Regions from separate parts of the Isoptericola sp. NPDC056605 genome, predicted to be linked through region 2. Evidence: predicted binding sites of a transcription regulator. Region 2 holds the regulator's gene; the other holds the start of a gene.
The links. The regulator HspR, encoded in region 2, represses chaperone genes until heat shock. The targets are predictions, from matches to a motif close to AAGTTGAGTCNNNNNGACTCAACTT.
Positions count from the first base shown of each region.

Region 1: clpB (ATP-dependent chaperone ClpB) is a predicted target of HspR. The motif match lies at 2,536-2,560, and genes of this name have one in related genera.

Region 1 is NZ_JBHTVT010000003.1:12,977-17,381, reverse strand. It holds gene ACFQ8Y_RS04290 (DNA-3-methyladenine glycosylase 2 family protein) at 1-355, opposite strand, end outside; gene ACFQ8Y_RS04285 (alpha/beta hydrolase) at 418-1,410, opposite strand; gene ACFQ8Y_RS04280 (LppM family (lipo)protein) at 1,403-2,473, opposite strand; gene clpB (ATP-dependent chaperone ClpB) at 2,621-4,405, shown strand, end outside.
Region 2 is NZ_JBHTVT010000006.1:138,627-143,031, forward strand. It holds gene ACFQ8Y_RS08585 (sigma-70 family RNA polymerase sigma factor) at 1-55, opposite strand, end outside; gene ACFQ8Y_RS08590 (hypothetical protein) at 238-1,044, shown strand; gene ACFQ8Y_RS08595 (DUF1540 domain-containing protein) at 1,082-1,390, opposite strand; gene ACFQ8Y_RS08600 (heat shock protein transcriptional repressor HspR) at 1,557-1,994, opposite strand; gene ACFQ8Y_RS08605 (DnaJ C-terminal domain-containing protein) at 2,050-3,060, opposite strand; gene grpE (nucleotide exchange factor GrpE) at 3,165-3,800, opposite strand; gene dnaK (molecular chaperone DnaK) at 3,797-4,405, opposite strand, start outside.

The sequences.
Region 1 (4,405 bases), on a different contig from region 2:
ACCCGAGGCGGGACGCGAGCCCGTCCGTGCCCTCGCGGTCCACCACGCCGTCGGCGATCAGGCGCATCGCGCGACCGGCGAGGTCGTGCCGCAGGTCCCAGGCGGGCGTGCCGGGCGCGGCCTCGGGCAGGCACCGCTTGCAGGCGCGGTAGCCCGCCTCGTGCGCCGCCGCCGAGGTGAGGTAGAAGGTGACGTTCTCCGGCTTGGGCGTGCGCGCCGGGCAGGAGGGGCGGCAGTAGATGCCGGTGGACCGCACCGCCGTGAAGAACTGCCCGTCGAACCGGGTGTCGCGCGCGGCGATGGCGCGGTAGCGCTCCTCGAACTCCCGTGCGTCGGGGCGGGCTGTCGTCGTCATGTCCCCATCCTCACGCGCCCCACCGACCAGGTGCTAGCGGGAATCGGACACGACCGTGGGCGCTAGGGGAGAGCCTCGATCCAGTCGAGGACGGCGGCGAGGTAGGCGTCGCGGGCGGGCCGCGGTGACAGCGCCAGGTCGTGGGTGCCGCCCGCGACCGTGCGCACGGTGACGTCGCCCCCGAGCCGCCGCGCCCGTTCGCGCATGTGCGCGACGTCGAGCACGGTGTCCGTGGTGAGGTGCTGGTCCGTGGTGGACCGGTCGGAGGTCAGCACCAGCACCGGGATCCGGAGCCCCAGGCCGCGCGCGAGGCGGCGCTGCGCGCGCAGCACCGACCGCAGCCAGGCGGCGCGGACGGCGAACGGCTCGTGCGGCTTCCACGCCGCGTCGAAGTCCCACTCGCCGCCGTGGGCACGGTGCAGGGCCCGCGCGTAGTCGTCGTCGAGGTGGTTCACGACGGCGCGCGGCGCGACGACGCCGAGGGCCTCGACGAGCGCGGTGGCGGCCACCCGCACCGGGCGGGGCTTGTTGAGCTGGACCCAGGGGCTGTTGAGCACCAGGGCGTCCGCCCGGCCCGGGCGGGCCGCGGCCCACAGCGGGGCCACGAGCCCGCCCGTGGAGTGGCCGAGCACCACGAGCCGCTCGTGCCCCGCGGCCCGGACGACGGCAGCCGCGGCGTCGAGGTCCTGCGCGTACACGGCGATGTCGCGCACCTGGTTCGGGTCTCCGCCGGCGGCCACCTGGGCGTCCCAGGCGCGCCCGTGCCCGCGCAGGTCGACGGCGTAGAACGCGAGCCCGCGCCCGGCGACGGCCGCCGCGAGGTGCGGGTGGAAGAAGTAGTCCGCGAACCCGTGCACGTACAGCACCGCCGTGCGCGCGACGGCGCCGCGAGGTCCCGGCGTGCCGTCGTCAGCCGGCGTGGACGGCACGTGCCGCACCAGCACGGCCTCCGCGCCACCGGGCAGCGGCAGCGTGCGCGCCCGGAACTCCGGGCCGAGGACGTCCTCGCGCCACGCCCCGGGTCCGGGGAGCGGCGCGGCCGGCGCCTCAGGCACCCTGCGCGGGACCGGACGGACGGTCCTCGTCGCCGGGGCGGTCGTCGGGCGTGCCCGTGACGTCGGGCTCGGCGTCGGGCTCGGTGGCGCCGCCGGCGGGCTCCTGCCGGACCGTGTCCTCCTCGCCCGGGCGGCCGGGCTCCAGCGGCTCGGCGACGGGGCCGGTCGTGGGGCCGGCGGGCGCGGCGGTCTCGGGCGCGGCCTCCGGCTCGAGCGGCTCGGCGACCGGGCCGGTGGTCGGCTCGGCGGGCGGGGCCGCGGGGGTGCCGAAGACCTGCTCCTCCGGCGTCGGGCCGGCGGCCGGCACGGCCCCGGGGGCGGCCTGCGCGGCGAACGCGGCGTCGCCCGTCGCGGTGCCCGTGACCGTCGACGTAGCGGGACGGCGGTTGTTCCGCACGACGAACCACACGACGAGGCCGATGACGACCAGCCCGACGACGAGGCCGACGATCCACCACGGGAAGCTGCTGCCGGCGGTGGCCGAGCCGACCGCGTGGATCTCGGTGTTCTCGCCGACCTTCGGCGTCCAGGTGACGGTGTTGCCGTCGACGGTGCCGGTGGCGTCGCTGACCGGCCCGGGGAACGTGACGGCGAGGCGGACGTCGAAGGCGTCCTGCACGTTCTGCGGCAGCGACTCCAGCTGGTCGGCGCCCTCGGAGAGGTCCATCGTGCCGTCCACGACGTAGTCGTCGCCGTCGCGGGTGATGGTGAGGTCCTCGCCGCCCTCGCCGGAGATCTGGCTGATCGGGGCGTCGGTGAAGGTGTACCTGGTCCCGGTGTACTCGTCGTCGGAGTACGGCTCCTGGGACGTGCCCTCGGGCAGGTTCTGGGAGAGCTCGCCGCCGGCCTGCTTCCACAGCTCGCCGGGCTCCATCCCCATGGTCTCGGCGAGGCTGTTCGAGACGGCCATGACGATCGAGCCGGAGACGGTGTCGTCCTCCGACAGCGTCATGTCCATGTCGACCTTCATGCACCCGGCGAGGGCGAGAAGGCCGACGGCGGCCAGGGCCGCCGCGATCGCGGTGCGGAGGCGGCGCACGGGGCCGCGGGCTGGAGTGGTCACCGGCCCAGCATCCCGCAGCGGCCGCCGGGGAGCCACCTGGCACCCCGGGCGCCTTGCGCTCAAAGTTGAGCGGAATAGACTCAACTTTGGCGACGTTCCCCCGACAGGAGTCTGACCCGTATCACCGCACGTCATCCCGGAGGTCCCATGGACATCAAGCTCACGACCATGTCGCAGCAGGCGCTCGGCGACGCCGTCCAGTCGGCGTCGGCCGCGGGCAACCCCCAGCTCGAGCCGGTGCACCTGCTCCAGGCGCTGCTCCAGCAGAGCGGCGGCGTCGCCGTCGGCCTGCTCGACGCCGTCGGCGCGAACGCCCAGCAGATCGGCCAGCGCGCCCGCGCGGCCCTCGTCGCCCTGCCGCAGGCGAGCGGCTCCGCCGTCGCGCAGCCCGCGCCGTCGCGCGCGATGAGCGCCGTGCTGGAGAACGCGGGCAAGGAGGCCGAGGCGCTCGGCGACGAGTACGTCTCGACCGAGCACCTGCTCATCGCGCTCGCCGCCGGGCAGTCCGCCGCTGCCCAGGCGCTGACCGAGGCGGGCGCGACCGCCGACGCCCTGCGCGCGGCGCTGCCCGCCGTCCGCGGCTCGTCCCGCGTCACCAGCCCCAACCCCGAGGGCACGTACAAGGCGCTGGAGCAGTACGGCAGCGACCTCACGCAGCGCGCCCGCGACGGCAAGCTCGACCCGGTCATCGGCCGCGACTCCGAGATCCGGCGCGTCGTGCAGGTGCTCAGCCGCCGCACCAAGAACAACCCCGTCCTCATCGGCGAGCCCGGCGTCGGCAAGACGGCCGTCGTCGAGGGCCTGGCGCAGCGCATCGTCGCGGGCGACGTCCCGACGTCCCTGCAGGGCAAGCGCCTCGTCGCGCTCGACCTGGCGGGCATGGTCGCGGGCGCCAAGTACCGGGGCGAGTTCGAGGAGCGCCTCAAGGCCGTGCTCGAGGAGATCACCGCGTCGGACGGCGAGGTCGTCACCTTCATCGACGAGCTGCACACCGTCGTCGGCGCGGGCGCCGGCGGCGAGGGCGCCATGGATGCGGGCAACATGCTCAAGCCCATGCTCGCCCGCGGCGAGCTGCGCCTGGTCGGGGCCACGACCCTCGACGAGTACCGCGAGCACATCGAGAAGGACCCGGCCCTCGAGCGCCGGTTCCAGCAGGTGTTCGTCGGCGAGCCGTCCGTGGAGGACACCGTCGCGATCCTGCGCGGGCTCAAGGAGCGGTACGAGGCGCACCACAAGGTGACGATCGCGGACTCCGCGCTCGTCGCCGCGGCCGCGCTGTCCGACCGGTACATCACCGGTCGTCAGCTCCCGGACAAGGCGATCGACCTCGTCGACGAGGCGGCGTCGCGCCTGCGCATGGAGATGGACTCCTCGCCCGTCGAGATCGACGAGCTGCAGCGCGCCGTCACGCGCCTCGAGATGGAGGAGGTCGTGCTCAAGGAGTCCGACGACGCCGCCTCCACCGAGCGCCTGGAGCGCCTGCGCGCCGACCTCGCGGACACCCGCGAGCAGCTCGCCGCGCTCACCGCGCGGTGGGAGTCGGAGAAGGCCGGCCACAACCGCGTCGGCGACCTGCGCGCCCGCATCGACGAGCTGCGCACCGAGTCCGACCGGCTGCAGCGCGAGGGCGACCTCGAGTCCGCCGCCCGCCTCCTGTACGGGGAGATCCCGCAGGTCGAGCGCGAGCTCGCGGAGGCCGAGCGGGCCGAGGCGTCCCAGGAGGCGGACGAGGCCCAGGCTCACGAGGCGCCGATGATCGCCGACAAGGTGGGCTCCGACGAGATCGCCGAGGTCGTCTCCGCCTGGACGGGCATCCCCGCTGGGCGCCTGCTGCAGGGCGAGTCCGAGAAGCTCCTGCACATGGAGGACGTCATCGGCGAGCGGCTCATCGGCCAGACGGCCGCCGTCCGCGCGGTGTCCGACGCCGTGCGG
Region 2 (4,405 bases):
TCAGCTCGGCGTCACTGCGCGCCGAGTCGTCCGACCCCACGTAGACGTCCGTCATGGCCGACCTCGCTCTGCACCCGATGCTGCGCGAAGGCCACACGCAGACCCCCGTACTTTACGCGCCGGGAGCACCTGCTCGCGGGGTGAACTTTGGGCCGAGATCCGCGGGATTCCGTGCCTCAGGCAGCGGAGAGGGCTATCCCGGGGCACCTACCGATGAAAGTCGGCCACAACTGCGTCATGATGGCTGCCCATGGCGGTCCCTTCATCATGAACCGGTCCACGAGCGGGCCCCCCGACGCGCCCGAGCACGTCTCGGACGTGATCGACCGCTGGCGCGCGACGAGCCTCGCCGAGGTATGGCTGCGTCCGGACGACTGGTACCACCCCGCCGTGGACGCCCTCGTCGAGGCGTTCGACGACGGCCGGTCCCCCCACGCCGCCGCCCACCGGCTCGGCGCCGCGCGCGGACGGGCCGGCGTCGGCCTGGGCGAGACGCTGGACGACCTCGAGTGCCTGTACCGCTCCGCCCACCACCCGGCCGACCCCGACGCGGTCCGCGCCGTCGCCGTCGGGTGGGTGCGCGGCCGCGACGCCGAGCCGGCGCTCGGCGCCCTGCGCGACCCCAGCTCCGGGCTCCCCACCCGCGAGTACCTGGCCGAGCGGCTGCGGGAGACCTACGGCGCCGCCGTCGGCGCCGACCAGGACGTGCCGGACACGCACTGCCTCGTCGTCGTCGACGTCGCCGTCGACGGGCTCGCCCCGTGGGACCGCGCCGCACGCTCCGCGACCGTCGGCCGCGCCCTCGAGCAGGTCTACGGCGAGGGCCACCCGATGGCCGCCCTCACCGACGGCGTGTTCGTCGTGCTCGCGCGGCGCGACACGGGGGTGCCCGACCTGGCCAAGGCCACCCGCGGGGTGGTGGAGCGCAACGCCGCGCTCATGGGCCTCGGAGACGCGCTGAGGCGCCCCACCCGGGTGTGGGTGGAGCGCCTCCCGACGTCGCACGCCGCCGCCGTCGAGCTGCTGACGCAGCTGGCCCGCTAGCCGTACCGGCCCGGCACGGCCCCGGTCAGGTGCCGCGTCAGTGCTGGGCGTACGTGAGGCAGTCGGCGTGGCTCTCGTCGTCCGGGCCGGGGCCGACGCGGATGGCCGACGCCGCGCACTCGAGGTCGGTGTTGTGGACGCAGTCGCCGCGCTGGCACGCGCCCACGTGGGCGACGACCTTCTCGAGGCCGCCCTTCGCGCTCAGCGGGATGAAGGTGGCGCACGCCGCGTCGCCGCTGTGCCCCGCGATCGTCACCGCCCCGGCGTGGCAGCCGTGGTCGTGGTTGTAGCCGCAGCCCTCGACGGTGCACTCGGTGACCTCGGGCATCTCCATCAGCGTGCTCATGGTGCGCTCCTCGCCGCTCGACGCCGGCTCTCGCCGCCTTCGACCACGATATTCCTCTCGCACGGAAATGCACAGCGAATGCGGGATCGAATTCACGGCGTATCGAATAAGGAATACCTTACCTATTGCACCATGAATTAGCGAAGAATTGCGTTGCGAAAAGACGTCAGCCGCGGCGGTGCGGGCGCCACAGCACCAGCGCGCCCTCCTCGGCCTCGATGTCGGCCCGGAGGTCGGACCGCTCCGCGCGGCGCACGCGCTGGCCGCGGCGCACGACGACGACGTCGCCCGTCGAGCCCGCCGTGAACACCCGGCCGCCGGGCTGCATCGCGAGCGCCGCGAGCCGGCCCTCGAGCTGGGCGACGTGCTCCTGCAGGTCGAGGATCCGTCGGATCCCGGCGAGGTTGATGCCCTCCACCTGCGCGAGCCGCTGCACCTCGAGCAGGCGTGCCACGTCGCGCTGGGAGTAGCGGCGGCCGCGCCCGGGGGTCCGGCGCGGCGTGACCAGCCCGAGGCGGTCGTACTGCCGGAGCGTCTGCGGGTGCATGCCGGCGAGCCGGGCCGCCTGCGACACGGTCAGCACCGGCGCGTCCTCGGTGACCATCGCTACCTCCCTCGCTCGGTGCCTCCGGCCGGTCAGCCCGCGCCTCGCCGCGGCGTCACTCCGCCGCGCGCTGCGCGAGCCCCGCCCGCACGTCCTCGTGGTCGCTCTCGGCGGCGAACGCCTCGAGCGCCTCCTTCGCCTTCTTGCTGAGCTTCTGCGGCACGGCCACCTGGACCGTGACCAGCAGGTCGCCCTGCGTCTTCGTGGTCCTCACGCCGCGGCCCTTGACCCGCAGCACCCGCCCGGTGGGCGTGCCCGCCGGCACCTTGAGCCGCACGGTGTGCCCGTCGAGCGTCGGCACCTCGACCGTCGTGCCCAGCGCGGCCTCCGCGAAGGTCACGGGGACCGTCATGCGCAGGTTCGCGCCGTCGAGCGTGAAGACGGGGTGCGGCGCGACGTGCACGGTGACCACGAGGTCGCCGGCGTCGCCGCCGCCCGAGCCGGGACGCCCCTTGCCGCGGATGCGCAGCTTGCGGCCGTCGTTCACGCCGGCGGGGATCTTGGTCTTGACCTTGCGGCCGTCCACCGTGAACTCGACGGTGGCGCCCTCCACCGCCGTGCGGAACGGCAGCGTGGTCTCGGCCGCGACGTCCGGGCCCTTCTGCGGAGTCGTGAAGCCGGCGCGCTGCCGGCCGCCGCTGCGGAAGCCGCCCTGGCCGCCGAGCATGGAGCTGAGGATGTCCTCGAAGCCTCCGCCGCCCGCGCCGCCCTGGGGGTACTGCTGGTAGCGCACGTTCGGGCCGGCGCCGCCGCCGAACATCGAGCCGAAGACGTCCTCGAACCCGTTGCCGCCACCGCCGCCCGGGCCTGCCGCGAAGCGGGCACCGCCTCCGGCCATGGCGCGCACGGCGTCGTACTGCTGGCGCTGCTCGGAGTCGGACAGCACGGCGTACGCCTCGCCGATCTCCTTGAACTTCGCCTCCGCCGACGCGTCTCCCGGGTTCTGGTCCGGGTGGTACTGGCGCGCGAGCTTGCGGTACGCCTTCTTGATGGCCGCGTCGTCCGCGTCCTTGGGGACGCCGAGAGCGGAGTAGAAGTCCTTCTCGATCCAGTCCTGACCTGTCACGACGCCCTCCTTCCTGTCATTGTCCGCGAGATCGACCCGCCCGTCGTGAGAGCGGCCCTCGAAGGGTCTGTCTCACGACGGGCAGGTCGATCTCGCGGGTGGTGTCACTCGGGGCCGACGACGCCCACGCGGGCGGCTCGGACGACCCGCTCGCCGATGCGGTAACCGGGCTCGACCACCATCGCGACGGTCGTGCCCGTCGCCTCGGGGTCCACGTTGTGCATGAGCGCCTCGTGGACGTTCGGGTCGAACTCCTCCCCGACCGCGCCGAAGCGCTCGATGCCGAACCGCGCCAGCGACGCGTCGAGCTTCTCCGCGATGGCCGCCATGGGCCCGCTCAGCTCGGCGTGCTGCTTGGCGCGCTCGATGTCGTCGAGCACCGGCAGCAGCGCGGCGAGCACGTCCTGCGTGCCCTGGGTCCGCGCCGCCTCCTGGTCGCGCAGCGACCGGTTGCGGTAGTTCGTGAACGACGCCCGCTCGCGCTGCAGCGCGTCCAGGTGCTGGGCCGCCTCGGCCTTGGCCGCGAGGACCTCGGCGCTCTCGGCGGCCTCGCCCTCGGGCTCGAAGTCGAGGGCGGCGAGCGGGTCGTCGCCCTCCCCCGCGGCGGCGGGCTCGGAGGCACGCGCCTCGCCCGACTGCGGGTCGACCTTGCGCTTGTCGGTGAACTGGAAGGGGGTCTCCCCCGAGCCCTCGGAGTTCTCCGGGGGCTCGGGGACCGACCGCTGGTTCTCGTCCGTCACTTCTTGTCGTCCTCGTCGTCGACGATCTCGGCGTCGACCACGTCCTCGTCGGGAGCGGAGGTCGCGCCCGCGGCGGCGGCCGCGTCGTCCTCGGCCGCCTGGGTGTCACCCGCGGCCTGCTCCTGCTCGGCCGTGGCGTAGAGCGCCTGGCCGATCTTCTGCGAGGACGCGCCGAGCTTCTCGTACGCGGACTTCACGGCGTCGGCGTCCTCGCCCTCCAGGGCGGTCTTGACGCCGGCGATGTCGGCCTCGACCTCGGTCACGACCTCGGCGGGGAGCTTGTCGCGGTTGTCCGCGATCTGCTTCTCCATCGAGTACGCGAAGGCCTCGGCCTGGTTGCGGGTCTCCGCCTCCTCGCGACGCTTCTTGTCCTCGGCGGCGTGCTCCTCGGCGTCCTTCACCATGCGGTCGATGTCCTCCTTGGGGAGGGCCGACCCGCCGGTGATCTTCATCGACTGCTCGGTGCCCGTGCCGCGGTCCTTGGCGGACACGTGCACGATGCCGTTCGCGTCGATGTCGAAGGTGACCTCGATCTGCGGGACGCCGCGCGGCGCCGGGGCGATGCCGGTGAGCTCGAAGGTGCCCAGCGGCTTGTTGTCGCGGGT